Regions from separate parts of the Carboxydocella sp. JDF658 genome, predicted to be linked through region 2. Evidence: predicted binding sites of a transcription regulator. Region 2 holds the regulator's gene; the other holds the start of a gene.
The links. Region 2 encodes LexA, which represses DNA repair genes until DNA is damaged. Its sites were predicted from a motif close to CNAACANNTGTTNG; they were not measured.
Positions count from the first base shown of each region.

Region 1: the regulator LexA is predicted to act here: its motif matches at 2,974-2,987, upstream of dinB (DNA polymerase IV).

Region 1 is NZ_BDLR01000007.1:24,215-30,402, reverse strand. Features, by position in the region: gene JDF658_RS02080 (DMT family transporter) at 1-560, opposite strand, end outside; gene JDF658_RS02075 (hypothetical protein) at 669-1,343, opposite strand; gene JDF658_RS02070 (hypothetical protein) at 1,452-1,745, opposite strand; gene dinB (DNA polymerase IV) at 1,765-2,958, opposite strand; gene JDF658_RS02060 (molybdenum cofactor biosynthesis protein B) at 3,063-3,560, opposite strand; gene JDF658_RS02055 (MOSC domain-containing protein) at 3,553-3,993, opposite strand; gene moaC (cyclic pyranopterin monophosphate synthase MoaC) at 3,981-4,475, opposite strand; gene moaA (GTP 3',8-cyclase MoaA) at 4,480-5,460, opposite strand; gene JDF658_RS02040 (molybdopterin-binding protein) at 5,462-6,188, opposite strand, start outside.
Region 2 is NZ_BDLR01000096.1:9,509-15,696, forward strand. Features, by position in the region: gene JDF658_RS11710 (NADP-dependent malic enzyme) at 1-686, opposite strand, end outside; gene JDF658_RS11715 (Fe-S-containing hydro-lyase) at 701-1,255, opposite strand; gene JDF658_RS11720 (fumarate hydratase) at 1,267-2,115, opposite strand; gene JDF658_RS11725 (sigma 54-interacting transcriptional regulator) at 2,281-3,999, opposite strand; gene lexA (transcriptional repressor LexA) at 4,143-4,760, shown strand; gene JDF658_RS11735 (DUF456 domain-containing protein) at 4,792-5,262, opposite strand; gene JDF658_RS11740 (response regulator) at 5,275-6,188, opposite strand, start outside.

The DNA of each region.
Region 1 (6,188 bases), on a different contig from region 2:
GTGGCACTCAATACCGGTATTTCCTTCATCACCTGGCGGCTGCTGAAAATATAGACTGTCCAGATGAACAAATCCAGCACCATGGTCAGGTCGCCCCAGTTCAAACCCAGCCGGGTCAAGCGCTGCCAGGAACCCTGGCTCACTACCCAGACCACCCCGGTGAGGGACAGGCCCAGCCCCAGCAGCTGGCGGCGGTTCAGCTTCTCCCGAAACAGGAAATAGGCCAGGGCAGCGATCACTACCGGATTAGCACTGCTGATCAAGGCTGCATTGGTCGGAGTAGTATACTTCAAGGCCAGATACACCAGGGAATTGAACAAAAATACCCCGCTTATCCCCATTAACAGCAAATGCTTTCGGTATTTTTGTACCTGGGGCCAGGCCAGTTTTTCCTGCCACCAGGCCCAGGGCAGCAAAATCAAGGAAGCTACTGTCCAGCGCAAAGCGGCCAGGGTCCAGGGCGGAATCATTTTAACCAGGAATTTGCCAAAAACGAAATTACCGCCCCAGAGCAGGTTGGTTAACACCAGTATCAGCATGGCCAGACGGTTTTTGTTCAATGCTTACACCTCCAGTAAAGAAAAAAGCACCCCTGTTAGGATGCTACCATGTTACCATTCTATAATAGCTATTATATCATTCCCTGTACCCAGTACAAAATCCTAATGTCATCCTTTTTCCCCGCAATAACCGCAAACCCCCATCCGGGGAGAATTGACTACAGGTAGCATCATATCCTCACCACATTCATGTTCCTCGCCACATTCAGTACAATAAAAGGCATCTTCTTTATAAATACAGCAACTGCACAATTGAACCGCCGGTCTCCCACACTCTACACAAACAAACTCAGGTGGAAGGTTGCGGGCCATTAGTATTACTTTTTCTTTGCGCTTTGCTCCTGTCTTTGTTGATATTACCTTTAATTTTAATACTGTAGTTGAGCCAAAATCATATTCATGTATAAATTCAAGTCCTTCATACAAAACATCATTCAACTTCACTTTCATACTCTTATTTCTTCCAAACATGATATCTGGGTCAGGGTCTGAATCATAAATTTTGCCCTCAATTCTGAATCTGCTCAAATGACCACAACACTCCAGCCACCTGTCTCTTAAAAACTGATCCAGATCCTTTAAAGAAGCTTTCGCAGACACATCCAAATACATACAATATTCTTTCTGATAGTAACCCTGAACCTGGACCCAATAATACACCTCTTCCCCGGGCTGAGTTTTTTCTTTTCTAACCTCACACTTCTCCAGATGCCTCTTGATGGCAACCTTTCCGAAAAGTTCCCCACAATAATTACATTTGATACCTTCATTTTTCTTCTTCATTTTATTCCTTCCTTCTATTTCCTTTGTGTTTACTTTTACACCTTTTAGCAGTATTTTATCAAATTCACCTTGCCATTTCCATGGTTTATTACTCTTTTATATCATTAATTACCATTCCCAATCAACCAGTTGCACTTCAATGATATATCGTTCCCTGAGCCGCCGTATCCTGTTCTGGGGAGTGACCCCTTCCAGCACCCCTCCCTGCAGGCGAAAGGAGGAAAAAAGCAACTCTTTGGCCTGCCCCTGCCAGTAATATATGATCCGGATGCCTTTTTCTTCCTGCCAGGCCTGCTGCAACAGGCCCCTGATTTTTTCCCTGTCCGCTTCCTCCAGTCTTTTCCAGGGCGGTTTGCCTGCCTGTTCGTGAATAACCAGTTCCCGCATTTCCGGCAATAACATGCGATGTCCCTCCCACAGCTTATTCCCTCTGTCCATAATGAATCCCCGCCTCAGTCAAGGCCCCTCCCCGCATGATGCTGTAACGGCCAAAGCGTTCCCGAATCAGATCACAGGTCTGGTTTAACCGCTCCAGTTTCAGCTTTTCCCCGAAAACATCCAGCTGCAAGGCGGTTTTGGGGCGCAATTTAGAAAGGCCCACTCCTACCAGCCGTACCCTTTTCCCTTCCGGCCAGTAGCGCTCCAGCAAAGTGCAGGCCTGGCGGTAAATATCCTCGGTCAAATCCGAATATTCCCAGAGGCTGGCCGACCAGGAATAAAAATGGAGTTCACTATCCCGCAGGGTCAGGGAAACGGTTTTGCCTTCATATCCTCCCTGACGTACCCGCCGCCCTACCATTTCCGCCAGTTCCAGAATCGCTGCCCTCAACTCCCGGTAACTGGCATAGTCCCGGGGCAAAGTCATCTGATTGCCAATGGATTTGGCCGTTTCCAGGGACCCCGGACTGACCGGGCTGTAATCAATACCATTGGCTGACATATGTAATACTCGCCCGATGATGCCAAACCGCCGCTCCAGCACCTCTACCGGGAAATTTGCCAGGTCACCGATGGTCTTGATGCCCAGAGCCTGCAATTTCCGTTCCGTCCTGCTACCCACGCCAAATAGCTCCCGCACCGGCAGGGGCCAGAGCCGCCGGGGCACATCTTCCCCGCGCAGCAAAGTTAAACCATCGGGTTTTTCCAGTTCTGCCGCCATTTTGGCTACCAGTTTATTGGGCCCAATCCCGACCGAACAGGTCACCCCCACTTCCTCCCGAATCCGCCGCTTCATCTCCCGGGCCACTGTCAGAACATCCCCGAACAACCCCTCACACCCCTTGAGATCAACAAAAGCTTCATCAATGGAAAAGGGCTCCACCAGCGGCGAATACTCCCGGATGATTTGCAGGATGCGGCGGGAGAAAGCCAGATACTGGCCATAGTCAGGACGGACATAGATACCATGGGGCAAAAGGGTTCGGGCCTCCCAGGCAGTCATCCCCGTTTTGACCCCGTATTTTTTGGCTTCATAGGATGCTGCCAGCACAATCCCGCGGCGCTGCTCCCGATCCCCGCATACCACCACCGGCTTACCCCGTAAGCCCGGGTCCAGGGCCTGATGGACCGAGGCGAAAAAGGCGTTCATATCGATCAGTAAAATAGTGGGCTCCAATCCTACCGCCTCCTCTGAACAAATGTTCCATCCCAGGTCTATTATACTTTTTGAACATCTGTTCTGTCAAGCCCCAAAATAAAACAGAGGTTCGCACCTCTGTTTTATTGCCGGGCACACTCCCCTGTTTGTCCCTTCATAATCTCAATCCCATGGGGCAGGGCCGGCAGGATAACTTCCAGGCATTCCTGTACTGCCTTGGGACTGCCGGGAAGGTTAATGATCAGGGACCGTTTCCGCTGCCCGGCTACCGCCCGGGACAGCATGGCCCGGCTGGTTTTTTTCAGGCTTTCCATCCGCATCACTTCTGCAATTCCAGGAACCAGACGGTCTATCACCTGCAGGGTAGCATCGGGGGTAACATCCCGCGGCCCAAGCCCGGTGCCACCGGTGGTGAGAATAAGATCCACTCCTCGTTCATCTACCAGCCAGAGCAGCTTTTCCTTAATTACTTCCAGCTCATCGGGAATCACCAGATATTCTGCCAGTTCTCCGCCGATTTCTTCCACCAGCTCCCGGATAACCTGACCGCTCATATCCTGGCGCTCCCCCCGGGAGCCTTTATCCGAGGCGGTCAACACCGCAAAGGTGAATTTAGCCATCCTGCAGCACCTCCACCTGGTCCCCTACCTTGATGGGACCACCGGTCAGGATTTTGACAAAAATCCCCTCTTTGGGCATGACACAATCCCCCGCCTGATAATAAATAGCGCAACGGGTGTGGCACTCTTTGCCGATCTGGGTTACCTCCGCCACAGCCTGCGGACCCAGGCGCAATTTGGTGCCCACCGGCAAGCTGAGCAGGTCAATCCCTTCTGTGGTCAGGTTTTCGGCAAAATCTCCGGGGCCTACCTCCAGTCCCAGCTGCCGCATTTTCTCAATGCTCTCCAGAGCCAGCAGGCTAACCTGGCGGTGCCAGGGTCCGCCATGGGCATCTCCGGCCAGACCGAAATCAGGCACCAGTTCCCCGGCACCCACATTTTTCTTGCGCATGCCTTTTTTCTCACTGATACATACTGCTACTATTTTCCCCATTGTTCTTCCCCTTCCCGTAGATAGTGGCCGCTTTTGCCCCCCGTTTTTTCCACCAGGCGAATTTCGCCGATAACCATGTCCTTGTCCACGGCCTTGCACATATCATAGATGGTCAGAGCCGCAATGCTTACTGCCGTCAGGGCTTCCATCTCCACTCCCGTTTGCCCGGCCGTCTTGACCCGGGCCTCGATCAGCACCCGGGAATTGTTTTCATCCAGCTGAAAATCCAGGCGCGCCCCGCTGATAAAAAGAGGATGGCACATGGGAATCAGGCTGGAAGTAGCTTTGGCACCCATGATGCCCGCTACCTGGGCTACAGCCAGCACATCCCCCTTGGCCATTTTCCCCTCCTTGATCAAAGCCAGGGTCCGGGGGTGCATTCGTACTTCCCCGCGGGCTACCGCCTCCCGCCGGGTCACTTCCTTGGCAGAAACATCCACCATACGCGCCCGGCCCTGGGAATCAAAATGGGTCAGTTCCACCGCTTCAGCCTCCTATCTGAAACATTTTGCGCTCATTTTCACCCCAGCCCGTTTCCCCCATGCTGTGGGCCTGGGGCTTCTGGCCGATGACATCCTGAAAAATTGCCACCAGTTCCTCGAACCTGGCCCCCTGCCGGAGGGGGGTTTTGATATCCACTTCCCGTCTGGCATGGAGGCAAGGTCTGAGCATCCCTTCGGCTGTCAGGCGCAGACGGTTACAGGTGCCACAGAAATGCTGGCTGATGGGGCTGATAAATCCCACCGTCCCCCGGTAACCCGGCACCTGATAATAGCGAGCCGGTCCCCAGCCGGCAATCCTGGGCCCTGGTTCTAAGGTATAGCGACGGCCCAGCTGCAAAAGAATCTCTTCCATCGTCAGACGGCGCTGATGGGCCCAGGCATCGGCCGTGCCAATAGGCATCAGCTCGATAAAGCGGACGTGCAATTCCCGCTCCCTGGTTAGTTCCACAAAATCAAACAATTCATCATCATTGAAGCCGCGCATGACTACCATATTGAGCTTCACAGGAGTGAGACCATGCTCCAGGGCCGCCGCCAGCCCCTCCCAGACTTTTTCAATTTGTCCCCCCCTGGTCAGTTCCCGAAACCGGTCAGAGCGCAGGGTATCCAGGGAAACATTTACCCGGTTTAACCCGGCAGCTTTCAGTTCTGCTGCCAGAGGAGCCAGCAAAACCCCATTGGTGGTCAGGGCAATATCGTCTATGCCGGGAATAGCCTTGAGCTGGCGGATAAACTCCACCACACCCCGTCGGACCAGGGGCTCACCGCCGGTAATGCGGATTTTGCTGATACCTACTGCCGCCCCGGCTCGCACTATTTCAGTGATTTCCTCCAGGCGCAAAATGTCCTCATGTTCCTTTAGCTCCACTCCGTCTGCCGGCATGCAGTAAAGGCAGCGCAAATTGCAGCGATCAGTAATGGAAATGCGTAAATAATTAATTTCCCGTTCAAAGGTGTCCTTCATCTCAGGTCCCGCCTTCCCAGCGGTCCAGCAGGAAGGCCTTTTCCGGCCGTACCAAAAGCCAGACCTGTTCCTCCTGTACCGGTTTAAATTGCAACTGATAAAGTTCAGCCACTTCCTGACTGCACCAGGCCCTGGGCCACAGCCCCGCCATCACTGCTGCCGCACCTTTAAGGAGATGACTCTCCTCCCTGCCCGGTTCCGGGCCAGGCTCGCTCTCCCGGTAAGCCCAGCCCATCAGCCGTTTTCCCAGCAACCGGGCGGGAAAAGCAGCCGGGGGCTGTTCTCCCGCCCAGAGAGTTCCATGAACTTCCCCCCGGCTGAGGGCGAGAAAACCGGCCTGGGAGCCGGTGGGGTAATAGCCCACTTTTTGCCCTTGCTGAGCCAGTTCCAGCAACTTTTCTTCAAAGGGCCGCCAGTAAGTACCGCCAAACCACCACTGTTCCTGGATTTCCGCCAGGGGGCGGAAAAGCTGGACTTCCACTTCCGTCCCGGCTTCAAAGCCCTCACTGAGGCGCGGAACCACCAGCAAACCATCGGCCTGGACCAGGGAAGAAATGGCTCCTGCTCCCCGGCCCAGGGGCACAGCGACCAGCTCCGCTTCCTGGGCCAGCAGTTTAACCCGCACAAACTCCTCCTGGCCCAGGGGAGATACCACCTTGCGGACCAGGCGGGCCCGGGCCGTCGCCCGCCCTGGCAACTGCCCGCCCCGCAGCAGTTCCAGCACCGGT
Region 2 (6,188 bases):
TTCATCCCCTCTTTTCTACCTTTGTAAATGGGACCTTTACTGTCGCACATAATAATATTCTTCACACCTAAACTCATTAACAGTTTAGTACAAGCGATGGCAGAGGCACCGGCACCATTGACTACTAGTTTTATTTCTTCAATCTTTTTATTTACAACTTTTAATGCATTGATAATCGCGGCAGCTGCTACAATGGCTGTACCATGCTGGTCATCGTGGAAAATAGGAATGTTTGTTTCCTTTTTTAGCCGTTCTTCTATGATAAAGCAATTTGGAGCTGCGATATCCTCCAGATTTACTCCACCGAAAGTAGGTTCCAGTAATTTTACTGTTTCCACGATTTTATCAGGGTCCTTGGTATTTAAACAAATTGGGAAAGCATCTACGCCGGCAAATTCTTTAAACAATACAGCTTTTCCTTCCATTACAGGCATTGCTCCAAGAGGCCCAATATCTCCCAAACCTAACACTGCGGTCCCGTCGGAAACTACTGCAACTAGATTGCCTTTAGCAGTATATTCATAGATCTTCTCCGGTTCTTTACTGATTTCGCGACATGGTTCTGCTACACCGGGTGAATAAGCCAGGCTTAGCTCTTCAGCATTATTGACTGGCACTTTAGAAATAACTTCAATCTTTCCTATGTGTTTACGGTGCAACTCTAATGCTTTTTCATAGATGTTCATGAATTATGCCTCCTTTAGCTTGTTGCATATTTTTCTTTTCCTAATTCATAAAGGTCACTACCATAGCAGTCATTAACGACGATTACAGGAAAGTTTTCTACATAAAGAGAATAAATTGCCTCAGCCCCCAGTTCAGGATAAGCTATTACTTCCGCTTTTTTAATGCATTTTGCCAGCAAGGCTCCTGCGCCCCCAATGGCAGCAAAATATACCGCTTTATTTTTGATAATTGACTCTTTCACGGCAGAGGACCTGAGTCCTTTGCCGATCATGCCTTTCAGACCCTTTTCAAGGAGTTTTGGTGTATAAGCGTCCATTCTTCCACTGGTAGTAGGCCCAGCAGATCCGATTACCTGTCCGGGTTTTGCAGGTGTAGGACCGACATAATAAATAATCTGACCTTCCAGCTCGATGGGCAGGGGTTCGTTTTTATCGATTAATTCAACCAACTTTTTGTGAGCTGCGTCCCGCGCGGTATAGATATAACCTGTAATTAATACTTGTTGACCTGCTTTCAGGCTTTCAACCATTTCGTCGGTAAGTGGTGGTGTAATTATAATCTCAGCCATAATTTACCTCCTCATAGAACAATTTCTTTATGGCGGGCAGCATGACAGTTAATATTAACTGCTACCGGTAAACTAGCAATATGGGCAGCATATAGTTCGATATGAACTGCTAGAGCAGTAATTTTGCCCCCCAGTCCCTGTGGACCAATGCCACTTGAGTTAATTTCCTGTAATAATTGTTCTTCTAATTCTGCGGCAATTTTATCGGGGTTTTTGCTACCAACAGGTCTCAATAAAGCTTTTTTGGCCAATAAGGCGCATTTTTCAAAGGTGCCACCAATTCCAACTCCGACAATAATCGGAGGGCAAGGATTTGGACCTGCATTTTTTACAGTTTCCAGGACAAATTTCTTTACTCCAGTTATACCATCTGCTGGTTTTAACATCTTTAAGGCACTCATGTTTTCACTACCGCCACCCTTAGGAGCGACCACTATTTTAAGCTGGCTTCCTGGTACAATCTCAAGATGGATGACTGCCGGAGTGTTATCTTTAGTATTAACCCGTTCAAGAGGATGACCGACTATAGATTTCCGTAGATAACCTTCAACATATCCCGATCTTACTCCTTCATTGATGGCAGTAATCAGGTCACCACCTGTGATATGAACATCCTGACCTAACTCTACAAAGATAACAGCAAATCCGGTATCCTGACAGATAGGCATTTGTTCTTCTCGTGCAATCTGTGCATTTTGTAATAATAAATTCAAGATTTCTTTTCCGTTTGGAGATTGTTCTGTTTCTGTAGCTTTTTTTATGGCATTCTCTACATCCTCAGGCAAAAAATAATTTGCTTCTTTTACCAGGTTTGCTACTGCAAGCCTAATTTCATCCACATGGATTTCTCTGATTGTCATTTAGGATTTTACCTCCTTTTGTTTTCTTTTTGTTTATTGCAAAAATGATGCCAATTGCAAAATAAATTTGTTGACGTATACAACACACATTTTGTTCTAAAATAAAGAAAATTACGGGTTTGATCTTTTTTAAATTTTAAAAAGAAGAAAACCCGCATATACGGGTTATAACTGGTATTTTTTCAATTTGTTATATAAGGTAGCTAAAGAAATATTTAAGGCTTTTGCCGCCATTTTTTTGCCCTCAACTGAATTACCAAATCGCTCTAAGGCTTTCTTTAACAGTATTTTCTCCATTTCATCAAAAGGTATAAGATCTTCAACAATTGGCAGAGTTGCAGTGGTAGAAACAGGTTCTAAGTACTGGACGAGATGTTTGGGAGTAATTAAATCTTCATCAGCTATTACCATGGCCCGTTCAATCACGTTTTCAAGTTCCCGTACATTTCCAGGCCAATCATAGGATTCCAGGATTATCTCTGCCTGTTTAGAAAGGCCTTTTATTTTTTTGCCCAGCTTACGGTTAAACTTGACTATTAATGAATTTGCAATCAGGATGATATCATCTTTTCTTTGGCGTAATGGCGGAATAGTTATTTCCACTACATTCAGGCGATAATAAAGATCTTCCCGAAAGGTACCTTTGCGAACCAGTTCCTTTAAATCTCGATTGGTTGCTGCAATTATTCTAACATCAACCTGGATAGTTTGAGTGCCACCAACTCTTTCGAATTCCATTTCCTGTATAACTCTTAAGAGTTTCGCTTGCAAATATAAATTCATATCACCAATTTCATCTAGAAAAATTGTTCCTCCATTAGCCAGTTCAAATTTACCCAGTTTTGTCTTAACTGCACCGGTAAAAGCTCCTTTTTCGTGGCCAAAAAACTCACTTTCCAGCAAGCTATCTGGTATAGCAGCACAGTTGACTTTAATAAAGGGTTTGTCTCTCCGAAGACTATATTGATGGATAGCGTGAGCGAATAACTCTTTACCAGTTCCGCTTTCTCCTAACAATAAAATTGTAGAATTACTCAGGGCAGCTTTTTTTGCTATATTTATTACTTTTCTCAATTCCTCATTATTGCCTATAATTGTATCAAAAGTATATTTAGAGCCTGTAATTTGACCTAAGCGATCATACAGGTTTTCAATTATTGATGTGCTTCTTTTTAATTCTTCCATCACTTTCATGAAGTCTGTTAAGTGGTTAAATACCACAACTGCACCAACCATTTGTCCATCTATTATAATGGGCGAAGCATTGGATACAACCTCGACATTGGTACCTCCTACTTTGGTACGCCAGCCATAAATATTTTTCCTGGTTCGCAAACATTCAGCCAGGGCACCATCGGGTGAGGCGGAAAAAATGTTCTGGCCGATTCTTTCTTCTGCGGTAATACCTGTGATTTTAGTAAAAGCAGGGTTGACATATTTGATATATCCATTGATATCTGCTACCTCAATAGCTTCCTGAACACTGGCCAGAATAGCATCCATTTCCCCTTTAATTCTTTTTATTTCCAGCAATTGTTTCTTTTCTTCCAGCAGTTTTTGTTTTGCTTTAACAACAAGCATCATTAGATCAGCTGCTTGAGCATCCATAACCGCCATACTAGGTGGTTTAAGTTTACGAATGGTTTCCTGGACCAATGGTTTGCCAGTAGCTTCGATTAAAACATCAATATTAATGGTATCCAAAAAATCATAGAAATTGTTGGTAATAGGAACCCCATCTGCTCGAGCCAATTTCAGACCCGGAGCATCTTCATTTATGTCACAGACACCTACAATGACACAATCTTCAATGGTTTTTAACACTTGATAAATAGCGCTTCCACCCTGCCCCATTCCTACTATTGCCACTCTTACTCCTGACATACTCCTCACCCCACCTTTTTAATTCTACAATAGTTGCCATAATCCTTTCTAAGATTTAAAAAAGTTTTTCTTTTTTGCGAACTATTGTTTGCAATCTATTCATATTGCTGTATAATAGTTTAAAAGAGAGATGGAGGTGCATTATGGATAATAAGCTTAATGCTAAACAGCAAGCTGTCCTGGATTTTATTAAACAGGAGATAAAAAGAAAAGGTTATCCGCCATCTGTTCGGGAAATTGGTAAAGCAGTTGGGTTCAGTTCCAGCTCCACGGTTCATAATTATTTGAATCAACTGGAAAAACTGGGTTATATTCGCCGCGATCCAGCCTTGCCTAGAGCGATTGTTGTTAACGAACCGGATAACGATTATTATTTTGAGAAGGATATGGTTGAGGTTCCTTTGCTAGGTAAGGTTACTGCGGGTTTGCCGATTCTGGCTGTAGAGAACATTGAAGAGAGGTTTCGTTTTCCCCGGGGATTATTGCCGGTAGGCGGAAATATATTTATGTTGCGGGTAATTGGTGATTCCATGATCAATGCAGGTATTTATCCTAACGATTATGTCTTTGTAAAGCAACAGCCTTTTGCACACAACGGGGAAATCGTAGTGGCATTAATCGATGAAGAAGCGACTATAAAAAGATTCTTTATTGAAGGAGAAAAAATTGTTTTAAGACCTGAGAATGAAAAGTATAAGCCTATTATTTTGGATGAAGTCTCTATCCTGGGTAAAGTCATTGGTTTATATAGAAAAATGTGAGTCTCAACTATCCAGTTGAGACTCACATTTTTTATGTTAGCCAGAGGAACGTTCCAATCATGCTTAAGGCAATTATCAGTTTTAGCAGAAATCCAATAATAAAACCCCGGGCGGCTCCTTTTAGAGTAATGAGAATTTGTTTAAGTTCTTTTCCACTTAGTATCTCACCTATTAGTAACCCCAGAACAGGCCCTATTAAAAAACCAACTGGAGCCCAGAAAAAACCCAGGATTCCTCCTATGAGCAATCCCCACATACCATAGCGGGAAACGCCGGCCTGTTTCGAGCCAATTATGCCGGCAAAATATTCGATTAGCCAGCTAAGGACAGTTAAAGCTGCAAACAATAAGAGCCAGGCAATATTAATGACAGTAAAATTAGTATTCCAGGCATAAATGAAAATAGCAATGAAGATCAATGGTATGCCCGGAATAACTGGTAAAAATGTTCCTAGTAAACCAAGTATCATAACCAAAACATAGGCCCAGTAATAATCAACCATAATTTGCCTCCTCTATCTGGTACGGCGATCTTTTACATAGACAGAGCCTTCTTGTGACTTAGCGTATTTTTTTAGCTCAGAAGCAATTTCGGAGACCTGCCAGTGGTTTTCAATATTGCGATGTTCATTGCTTACTACGGCAATAGAAACGGAAACCAGACTAAACTTGCACTCTTTACCCTGTCTATCTTTTGTAACAATGTAACCTCTTTTTCGGTCATCGGCATTGTATAATAAAGGCACGGTAGCATCAAAACGGGTGATAATTTGCTGACATATTTCATCTACCTTGTCAGGGGTTGTGATGGCGATAAAATCATCGCCCCCGATGTGACCGATAAAATCATCGACATTACCCAGGTTTCTTACACACTGGGTTAAGATATGAGCTAGAAGTTTGATTACTTCATCACCTTTAAGGAAACCATAGACATCATTATAAGCTTTGAAGTTATCCAGATCTAAATACATTACCGCGAATTTCCGGCTCTTGTCATTTATTCGCCGTTTAATTTCTTCTTCTATCATAATATTTCCGGGCAGGCCTGTTAGGGGATTAAAAGATTTTTCCTGCTTGGCCCGGCGCAAATGGGTTTTTATTCTGGCTACGAGTTCATCCAGATCGAAGGGTTTGGTTACATAATCATCAGCACCAGCTTCCAACCCAGCTACCACGTCCTGTGTTTGCTTGCGGGAAGTCATCATAATGATAGGAACGTGGCTTGTCCGCGTATCATTTCTGAGGATACGGCACATTTCCACACCTGTTTTACCGCCTGGAAGAATTACATCTAACAAAATCAGATCCGGTGCTTCTTGATATACCGCTGCCAGACCAGAAACACTATCCATTGCAGCAGTCACCTGAAAGCCTTCTTTTGTTAGGCGATCCTGCACCATGGCTACTATTAATTTATCATCATCAA